DNA from 3 places in the Streptomyces sp. NBC_01255 genome. Region 2 is predicted to be linked to each of the others. Evidence: riboswitches for the same ligand, from Rfam matches in the RefSeq annotation. Region 2 holds a riboswitch; each other region holds the start of a gene.
What was found. Region 2 has a riboswitch for cobalamin ahead of OG357_RS12740 (ribonucleoside-diphosphate reductase subunit alpha). Riboswitches for the same ligand answer to the same signal wherever they lie in the genome.

Region 1: another riboswitch for cobalamin. It lies ahead of metE (5-methyltetrahydropteroyltriglutamate--homocysteine S-methyltransferase); the one in region 2 lies ahead of OG357_RS12740 (ribonucleoside-diphosphate reductase subunit alpha).
Region 3: another riboswitch for cobalamin. It lies ahead of OG357_RS08345 (ABC transporter substrate-binding protein); the one in region 2 lies ahead of OG357_RS12740 (ribonucleoside-diphosphate reductase subunit alpha).

The regions. Positions count from the first base shown of each region.
Region 1 covers NZ_CP108474.1:1,433,089-1,436,446, reverse strand. The annotation lists gene OG357_RS06130 (oxygenase MpaB family protein) at 1-162, shown strand, start outside; gene metE (5-methyltetrahydropteroyltriglutamate--homocysteine S-methyltransferase) at 239-2,557, opposite strand; cobalamin riboswitch at 2,724-2,944, opposite strand; gene OG357_RS06120 (hypothetical protein) at 3,024-3,358, opposite strand, start outside.
Region 2 covers NZ_CP108474.1:2,922,382-2,925,739, forward strand. The annotation lists gene OG357_RS12735 (GNAT family N-acetyltransferase) at 1-480, shown strand, start outside; cobalamin riboswitch at 545-671, shown strand; gene OG357_RS12740 (ribonucleoside-diphosphate reductase subunit alpha) at 804-3,170, shown strand; gene OG357_RS12745 (ribonucleotide-diphosphate reductase subunit beta) at 3,170-3,358, shown strand, end outside.
Region 3 covers NZ_CP108474.1:1,933,188-1,936,545, reverse strand. The annotation lists gene OG357_RS08355 (APC family permease) at 1-1,529, shown strand, start outside; gene OG357_RS08350 (cold-shock protein) at 1,654-1,860, shown strand; cobalamin riboswitch at 1,921-2,127, shown strand; gene OG357_RS08345 (ABC transporter substrate-binding protein) at 2,194-3,255, shown strand; gene OG357_RS08340 (FecCD family ABC transporter permease) at 3,252-3,358, shown strand, end outside.

The sequences.
Region 1 (3,358 bases), 1.5 Mb from region 2:
CGACTCGGCCACCTCACCACCGTCCTCGAACTGTCCTCCCTCACCCGCGGACGCGTCATGCACTACGCCATCCCCGAGGACCTCAGGAAGGAGTACGGCCTCTCGGCTATCCCGGCCCGCACGCGCCGCTGGACGCCCCCGGCCGCCACGGTCTCCCCGTGATCCCCGTGATCCCCGTGATCCCCGCGCCCCCGCCGCTCGGGCGGGGGCGCGAGGATTCCCTGTCGCTACGGCACGGTCAGGGGGTGGCGAGTTCCGCGCGGACGGTGCGGGCCGCCGCGACCAGGTTCTCCAGGGAGGCGCGGGTCTCGGGCCAGCCTCGGGTCTTCAGGCCGCAGTCGGGGTTGACCCAGAGCCGCTCGGCGGGGATGGCTTCGAGGCCGGTACGGAGCAGCTCGGCGGCCTCGTGGGCGCTCGGCACGCGCGGCGAGTGGATGTCGTAGACACCGGGTCCCGCCTCGCGCGGGTAGCCGTGCGCGGCGAGTTCGCGGGCGACCTGCATGTGGGAGCGGGCGGCCTCCAGGCTGATGACGTCGGCGTCGAGGTCGTCGATGGCCTGGACGATGTCGCCGAACTCGGCGTAGCACATATGGGTGTGGATCTGGGTCTCCGGGCGCACTCCGGCGGTCGTGAGGCGGAACGCCTCCGTCGCCCACGCCAGGTACGTCCCGTGGTCGGCGGCGCGCAGCGGCAGGGTCTCGCGGAGGGCCGGCTCGTCCACCTGGATGACCGAAGTGCCCGCCGCCTCCAGGTCGTTCACCTCGTCGCGCAGGGCGAGGGCGACCTGGCGGGCGGTGTCGGCGAGGGGCTGGTCGTCGCGGACGAAGGACCAGGCGAGCATGGTGACCGGTCCGGTGAGCATGCCCTTGACGGGCTTGGCGGTGAGGGACCGGGCGTACGCCGTCCAGCGGACCGTCATCGGCGCGGGACGGGAGATGTCCCCGGCGAGGACGGGCGGCCGGACGTAGCGGGTGCCGTAGGACTGGACCCAGCCGTGTCGCGTGGCCAGGTAGCCCGTGAGCTGCTCGGCGAAGTACTGGACCATGTCGTTGCGTTCGGGCTCGCCGTGGACCAGGACGTCGAGGCCGGTCTTCTCCTGGAAGGCGATCACGTCCTGGATCTCGGACCTGATGCGCTCCTCGTACCCGGCGGTGTCGATCCGCCCGGCCCGCAGGTCGGCCCGCGCGGTCCGCAGCTCCGCGGTCTGCGGGAACGAGCCGATGGTCGTGGAGGGGAGCAACGGAAGCCGGAGGGCGGCGTGTTGGGCGCCCGCGCGGTCGGCGTACGGCTGGGGGCGGCGGGTGTCGGCGTCGGTGACGGCGGCTGCGCGGGAGCGGACGGCCGGGTCCTGGGTGATCGGGGAGCGGGCGCGCGAGGCGAGGTCGGCGCGGTTGGCGGCGAGTTCGCCGGTGATGGCCCCGGTGCCCTGCGAGAGTCCCTTCGCGAGGGTGACGATCTCGGCGGTCTTCTGGCGGGCGAAGGCGAGCCAGCGCAGGATCTGCGGATCGATCTCGCGTTCCGCCGTGGCGTCGAGCGGGACGTGCAGCAGGGAGCAGGAGGCCGCCACGTCGACGCGGTCGGCGAGACCGAGGAGGGTGCCGAGTGTGGTGAGCGACGCGGCCAGGTCGTTGACCCAGATGTTGCGGCCGTTGACCACTCCGGCGACGAGTCGCTTGCCGGGCAGGCCGCCGATGGCGGCGAGCGAGTCCAGGTTGGCGGCCGCTCGCTCGGTGAAGTCGAGGGCCAGCCCCTCCACCGGCGCCTTGGCCAGCACCGGGAGGGCGTCGCCGAGCCGGTCGAAGTAGGAGGCGACCAGGAGCTTCGGACGGTCCGTGAGCGCGCCGAGGTCGCGGTAGGCGCGTGCGGCGGCGTTCAGTTCCGCCGGGGTGCGGTCCTGGACGAGGGCGGGCTCGTCGAGCTGCACCCAGTCGGCGCCCGCCGCGCGGAGGTCGGCGAGGACCTCGGCGTACACCGGAAGCAGCCGGTCGAGGAGGGTGAGCGGATCGAAGTCGGCCGCCACGCCGGGCGCGGGCTTGGCGAGCATCAGGTAGGTGACGGGGCCGACCAGGACGGGCCGGGCGCCGAGGCCCAGGTCGAGAGCTTCCCGGAAGCCCGCGACCTGCTGGGAGGAGTCGGCCGAGAAGACCGTGTCAGGTCCCAACTCCGGGACGAGATAGTGGTAGTTGGTGTCGAACCACTTGGTCATCTCCAGTGGCGCGACATCCTGGGTGCCGCGTGCCATGGCGAAGTAGCCGTCGAGCGGGTCCGCCGCGACGGCGGCCCGGTGGCGGGCGGGGATCGCGCCGACCATGACGGTGGTGTCGAGGACGTGGTCGTAGTACGAGAAGTCGCCGGTGGGGACCTCGTCGACACCGGCGGCGGCGAGCTGCCGCCAGGTGGTACGGCGCAGTTCGGCGGCGGTCGTCCGGAGGGCGTCGGCGCTGACGCGGCCCTTCCAGTAGCCTTCGACGGCCTTCTTCAGTTCCCGGTCGGCGCCTTGGCGGGGGTAGCCGTGCAGGGTGGCCTGCGCTGCCGCGGCTGCGGACTTGGTGGTCACGGAGATCTCCTTCGCGAGATGAATCCCTGAGGTCCCGGTGACGGGACGAGGGCGCGAAGGGTGACGGAACGGACGGTGCGACCCGGCGCGGTGCGACGCGGTCGTCCTTCTCGCTCTGTACGCCGACCCGCCCACGAGGTCACCGGAACATCCGCGCGCGGAATCGTCCGCGTGCGGGCAACGGGCAGGTCTTCGGACTCGCGGGCACGTCCTCACGGGGGAGGACACCTAATGGCCGTCGCTTCCCAGACCCTTCCCGGGTCCAGTGCTGATGACGGCGGTCGTTCCCGCTCACCGCTGCGGGGCAGTCCCGGATTCCCACCGGGTTCCCTCTTACGACGCATCCCGTCCGGCTGACGGGGGCGAACCAGCTGCACCCGCAGCGTAGCCCGGTCCTCGCGGTCTTTGCACGCAAGGGGACTCCGGGGCCCCAGCAGGCCCCGGAGTCCGTCAGGTCACGTCGTGCTCAGGCGCCGCAGAAGGACACCGTCCGTACGTAGCCGCCGAGGTTCTCGTCGTCGGTGCCCAGCAGGGTGTCCGTGGAGTCGGGCAGGCACTCCACCGCCTCGATCTTGTACTGGGGGTACGTCCCGAGCACGGTCGGGGAGGCCGCGAGGGAGACCCGGACCCGGCCCGTCGCCGAGATCGTCACCCGGCCGGCGTCGCTCACCGCGGAGTCGAACGGGCCGCCGTCACCGGCGTCCGCCGCCGAACCCACGACGAGCCGGCCGGCGGCGGTCACCGCGATGTCGGAGATGTGCCGCGTGCCGGCGTCGTCCGGGTACGTCGACCGGTAGGTCC
Region 2 (3,358 bases):
GTACGGCCCGAGGAGTACGAGGAGCTCGGGGATCTCACCGGGCTGACCTATCTGAACGACGGGCTGCTGCTCCACGGCGAGGACGACTTCTATCTGGCCGTGCTGCGCGACACGGCCCGCCGGGCCCGCGAGGCCGAGGTGCTCGTCGCCGTCGACGCGGACGAGCGGATCATCGGCGGCGTGACCTACGCCCAGGGCGACACCACCTGGGCGGACATAGCCGTCGTCGGCGAGGCCGAGTTCCGGATGCTCGTGGTCGCGCCGGAGGCCCGCGGCAGGGGCGTCGGAGAGTCGCTCGTACGCCACTGCGCGGACCGCGCGCGGGCCGTGCCGGAGTGCGCGCGGCTCGTGCTCTCCACGGACGCGAAGATGGTCTCCGCGCACCGGATCTACGAGCGGATGGGCTTCGTCCGCACCCCGGAGCGGGACTGGGAGCCGGTTCCCGGCCACCGGCTGCGGACCTACGCCCTGGAGTTCTGACACCCAAAGCAACCGAGGGCGACACAACATGTGGGGGGTGCCGCAAGCGGCGCCCCCCACATGTATGCTCATGCTCGCTGTCGACGCAGGGAAATCCGGCGCGAATCCGGAACTGTCCCGCAACGGTGTGCTTCGTACCCATACGCGCGTACGAGGCGAGTCCGAGGACCTGCCGACAGCGCGCCCGGTCCGACCGTTCCGGGTGTCACTGACGTCCGGGCCTCGCGGAGTGGGCCGGTGGACGCGGCGCATCCGGCGTACGGATGCCCGCCTGCCCGCCTTCCCCCGCCCGCGGCCCCGAGCCGAGCGAGGGAGAGCCCCACGTGACCATCGCGCCCGCCGATCCGGCCACGGCGATCGAGAGCGACGGACCCGGCACCGTGCTGCTGCGGACCCTGACCGATCTCACCGCCGACCTGCCCGACACCGACCCCGGCAAGGTCGCCGCCGCCGCGCTCCGCGGCCGCAGCGCCACGGCGGACGAGGCGGAACTGCGCGAGCTGGCCACCGAGGCGGCCGCCGGCCTGATCTCCGAGGACCCGGCCTACTCCCGGCTCGCCGCCCGGCTCCTGACGATCACCATCGCCGACGAGGCCGCGAGCCAGGGCGCGGTGTGCTTCTCCGCCTCCGTGGCCGTCGGTCACCACGAGGGTCTGATCGCCGACCGCACCGCCGACTTCGTCGCGCTGCACGCGGACCGGCTCGACGCGACCGTCGACCAGGCCGCCGACGACCGCTTCGGCTACTTCGGTCTGCGCACCCTCTTCTCGCGCTACCTGCTGCGCCACCCGATCACCCGCAAGGTGATCGAGACCCCGCAGCACTTCATGCTCCGCGTCGCCTGCGGCCTCGCCGAGGACGACAGCGTCCGCGCGCTCGACGAAGTGGCCGCCCTGTACGGCCTGATGAGCCGCCTGGACTACCTCCCGTCCTCCCCCACGCTCTTCAACTCCGGCACCCGCCACCCGCAGATGTCCTCCTGCTACCTCCTCGACTCCCCGCAGGACGAACTGGACTCCATCTACGACCGCTACCACCAGGTCGCGCGCCTCTCGAAGCACGCGGGCGGCATCGGCCTCTCCTACTCCCGCATCCGCGCCCGCGGTTCCCTCATCCGCGGCACCAACGGGCACTCCAACGGCATCGTGCCGTTCCTCAAGACCCTCGACGCCTCCGTCGCCGCCGTGAACCAGGGCGGCCGCCGCAAGGGCGCCGCCGCCGTCTACCTGGAGACCTGGCACGCGGACATCGAGGAGTTCCTGGAGCTCCGCGACAACACGGGCGAGGACCAGCGCCGTACGCACAACCTCAACCTGGCGCACTGGATCCCGGACGAGTTCATGCGCCGGGTCAACGCGGACGCCGAGTGGTCGCTGTTCTCCCCGGCCGACGTGCCCGAGCTCGTCGACCTGTGGGGCGAGGAGTTCGACGCCGCCTACCGCGCCGCCGAGGCCAAGGGCCTGGCCCGCAAGACCATGCCGGCCCGTGACCTGTACGGCCGGATGATGCGGACCCTGGCCCAGACCGGCAACGGCTGGATGACCTTCAAGGACGCCTCGAACCGGACGGCCAACCAGACCGCCGAGCCCGGCCACACCGTCCACTCCTCCAACCTCTGCACGGAGATCCTGGAGGTCACGGACGACGGCGAGACCGCGGTCTGCAACCTGGGCTCGGTCAACCTCGGCGCGTTCGTGGACGCTTCGACCCAGGACATCGACTGGGAGCGGCTCGACGCGACCGTCCGCACGGCCGTCACCTTCCTCGACCGGGTCGTCGACATCAACTTCTACCCGACCGAGCAGGCCGGGCGTTCCAACGCCCGCTGGCGGCCGGTGGGCCTGGGCGCGATGGGCCTCCAGGACGTCTTCTTCCAGCTGAAGCTGCCCTTCGACTCCCCCGAGGCGCGCGCGCTGTCGACCCGTATCGCCGAGCGGATCATGCTCGCCGCGTACGAGGCCTCCGCCGACCTCGCCGAGCGCAGCGGCCCGGTCCCCGCCTGGGACAAGACCCGCACGGCCCGTGGTGTCCTGCACCCCGACCACTACGACGTGGAGCTCAACTGGCCCGAGCGCTGGGCCGCGCTGCGCGAGCGGATCGCCGCGGTCGGCATGCGCAACAGCCTGCTCCTGGCGATCGCGCCGACGGCGACCATCGCCTCGATCGCGGGCGTCTACGAGTGCATCGAGCCGCAGGTCTCCAACCTCTTCAAGCGCGAGACGCTGTCGGGCGAGTTCCTCCAGGTCAACTCGTACCTCGTCGACGAGCTGAAGCGGCTCGGCGTGTGGGACGCCCAGACCCGGGACGCGCTGCGCGACGCCAGCGGCTCGGTCGCGGGCTTCACCTGGATCCCGGCCGAGGTGCGCGAGCTGTACCGCACGGCCTGGGAGATCCCGCAGCGCGGCCTGATCGACATGGCCGCCGCCCGCACCCCGTTCCTCGACCAGTCGCAGTCCCTGAACCTGTTCCTGGAGACGCCGACGATCGGCAAGCTGTCGTCGATGTACGCGTACGCCTGGAAGCAGGGGCTGAAGACGACGTACTACCTGCGCTCGCGCCCGGCGACCCGGATCGCCCGCGCCGCCCAGGCGTCGACGACGGCCGCCGCGCCCATCCCCGTACAGGCGACCCCCGAAGAGGCCCTCGCCTGCTCTCTCGAAAACCCCGAGTCCTGCGAGGCCTGCCAGTAATGTCCAGCGACAACAAGAACCTGCTCGACCCGGGCTTCGAACTGACCCTCCGTCCGATGCGCTACCCGGACTTCTACGAGCGCTACCGCGACGCGATCAAGAACACGTGGACCGTGGAGGAGGTCGACCTCCACTCGGACGTCGCCGACCTCGCGAAGCTCACCCCCGGTGAGCAGCACATGATCGGC
Region 3 (3,358 bases), 990 kb from region 2:
AGGCGCACCTCGGCCGCCGCACCAGCCTGGTCGCCGCGGGCTCCCTGGTCCTCGACTACGTCCTGAACGTGGCCGTCGCCGTCACGGCCGGCGTCGCCGCCCTGACCTCCGCCTTCCCCGGCCTCCACGACGACCGGCTGGGGATCTGCCTTGCCGTCCTCGTCCTGATCACGGCCGTCAACATGCGCGGGATCGTCGACTCCGCCCGGGCGTTCATCGCCCCCACCGCCGTGTTCATCGGCGCGATCCTCGTCCTGATCGTCGTCGGCCTCTTCCGTGACGGCCCGGTCTCCACGGCCGCGTCCGCCGGCCACGCCTCCGCGCTCGCCGCCGACGCCACCACGGTCGGCGCCCTGCTCCTCCTGAAGGCCTTCGCCTCCGGCTGCTCCGCCCTCACCGGCGTCGAGGCCATCGCCAACGCCGTCCCGTCGTTCCGCACCCCCGCCGCCAAGCGGGCGATGCGCGCGGAGGTCGCGCTCGGCGCGCTCCTCGGCGTGATGCTGATCGGCCTCTCCGTACTGATCTCCCGCTTCGGTCTCCAGCCGGTCGAGGGCGTCACCGTCCTCGCCCAGCTGGCCGACGCCTCCCTCGGCCACAACTGGGCCTTCTACGTCGTCCAGTTCGCCACCATGGTGCTGCTCGCGCTCTCCGCGAACACCTCCTTCGGCGGCCTGCCCGTCCTGCTGAAACTGCTGGCCCGCGACAACTACCTGCCGCACGTCTTCGGCCTGAAGGCCGACCGCCAGGTCCACCGCCACGGCGTCGTCTGGCTCGCGGTGGTCTCGGCCGCCCTGCTCGTCTTCTCCGGCGGCGACACCAACACCCTCGTCCCGCTCTTCGCGATCGGCGTCTTCGTCGGCTTCACCCTCGCGCAGACCGGCATGGTCCTGCACTGGCGGGCGACCCGTCAGTGGGGCAGGGCCGCGCTCAACGGGCTCGGCGCCGTCCTCACCGGCGTCTCCGCGATCGTCGTCACCGCCACCAAGTTCCACGACGGGGCCTGGCTGATCGTGATCGCCCTCCCGGTCCTGGTCCTCGCTTTCGAGGCCGTCCACCGCGCCTACGGCCGGATCGGCGAGCGGCTCGGCGTCGGCCGCGTCCCCGAGCCGCCGCACCGCGCGCGCTCCCTCGTCCTGGTCCCGGTCTCGTCCCTGAACCGCCTCACCAGCGAGGCGCTGACCGCCGCGGTCTCCCTCGGCGACGAGGTCCGGGCGGTCACCGTCTGCCACCCGGACCCGGAGGACCGGGCCCTGACCGAAGCCCTGGAGCGCGACTGGGCCCTGTGGAACCCGGGCGTCCCCCTCGTCCGGCTCCCCTCGGAGCGCCGCACGCTCGGGCGCCCGATCACCGCGTACGTCCACGGCCTCCGGGAGGCCGAACCCGACACCCGGATCACCGTCCTGATCCCGGAGGCCGAACCGGAACGGCTCTGGCAGCGGCCTCTCCAGAACCGCCGGGGCGCGCTCGTCGCCCGGGCCGTCCGCCGCGACACGGACGCCGTCGTCTGCCGCCTCCGTTTCACGGTGTAGGGAACACCCACGACGGTCTCCCGCGACGGTCTCCCATGGCGGTCTCCCATGACGGGCGAAGTGCGGGCCGACGGGGTAGATCTCCCCTGAGAGGCACTTCGCCGGTGACGACAGGGAGGCCGCCGTGGAAGGCAGAAGCAAAGGGTTCGTGCAGTCCTTCAACCGTCTCGGCGGGTACGGCTTCGTCGTCCCGGTGGATTCCGAGGAACAGGTGTACTTCAGCGCCGCGGACATCGAGGGAGAGCTGCAGACGGTCTCCGAGGGCCAGCAGGTCACCTTCGTCCTCGTCCTCGGCGACGGCCGCTTCGAGGCGAAGGAGCTGCGCCTCTGACCTGCGGGGTGTCTTGCCGATCAGGCCGGGCTCGCGGCCGGAGGTGCGACGGGTCCCCGGTGGTACTGTGCCGAGGCCAGTCGCACCTTTGCGCTCACCCGAACGGGCGAGCGTACGGGTCAGGGAATCCGGTGGGAAACCGGAGCTGACGCGCAGCGGTGAGGGCGACGGGCGGAGCATCGGCCACTGGGCGGCGGAACAGGCCCGGGAAGGCGCCCCGTCCGGATGACCCCGAGTCCGAAGACCTGCTGGCGGCCCCGGCGTCACGCCGTCGACCGGGGAGCACCGTACGACAGGCTCCGCGTATGAGCCGTGGACGCAGAGGAATGCTCCGTGCCGCTCGCACACCCCGTCCGTTCCGCCGCGCTGTTTCTCGCCGGCACCCTGACCCTGCTCGTGACCGCGACGGGCTGTGGCGGCGGACCCGCCACGACGCCGTCGGCGAAGAGCTCAGCCGGTGGCTCGGGCTCCGGCTACCCCGTGACTCTCGACAACTGCAGTGAGCGCGTACGGATCGACCGCCCGCCCCGGCGGGCCGTCGCGCTCGACCAGGGAGCCGCCGAGATCCTGCTCTCCCTCGGCCTGGCCGACCGGATGGTCGGCACCGGAACGTGGACCGACCCCGTCCTCAAGGGGCTTGAGGCGCAGAACGCGAAGGTGCCGCGCCTCGCCGACCGTTACCCCTCCTTCGAGAAGGTGCTCGACACCGAACCCGACTTCGCCGCCGCCTCGTTCGCGTACACCCTCGGGAAGGGCGGCGTCGCGCCCCGCGAGCAGTTCGCGAAGCTCGGCGTCCCCACCTACGTCTCGCCGACCGACTGTGCCGACAAGGACAACAGCGGCGACGGCGACGGTGTCCGCACCCGGCCGCTCACGATGGAGACCGTCCACGGCGAGATCCGGGACCTGGCCCGGGTGTTCGGAGTGCCGGAGCGAGGCGAGAAGCTCGTCGCCGAGCTCAGGGGCCGGGTGGCGAAGGCCGCTTCGGCGGGCGACTTCAAGGACGTCTCCGTCCTCTACTGGTTCGCCAACGCCGAGTCCCCCTACATGGCGGGCTGTTGCGGCGCCCCCGGCATCGTGACCCGCGCGCTCGGCGCGAAGAACGTCTTCGACGACACGCGCGAGGAGTGGCCCCAGATCAACTGGGAGACCGTCGCGGACCGCGACCCGGACGTGCTCGTCATCGGCGATCTGACCCGCCGTTCCCAGTCGGCGGAGAGCGCCGCGAAGAAGATCGCGTTCCTGGAGTCCGACCCGGTCACGAGGAACATGACGGCGGTGAGGAAGAAGCGGTACGTGCTGCTCAGCGGCCAGGCGATGAACCCCACGATCCGTACCGTCGAAGGCGTCGAGAAGGTGGCGGCCGCGCTCCGCTCGTACGGGCTCGCCAAGTGACCCTCACCCGCCCCGCCCGCCCCGCCGCGCCCCGTCCTCCCGGTTCCCGGCCTCCCACCCGGTCGACCACGGTGCGGCGCGGCGGCCGGGCACTGGCGTGGGC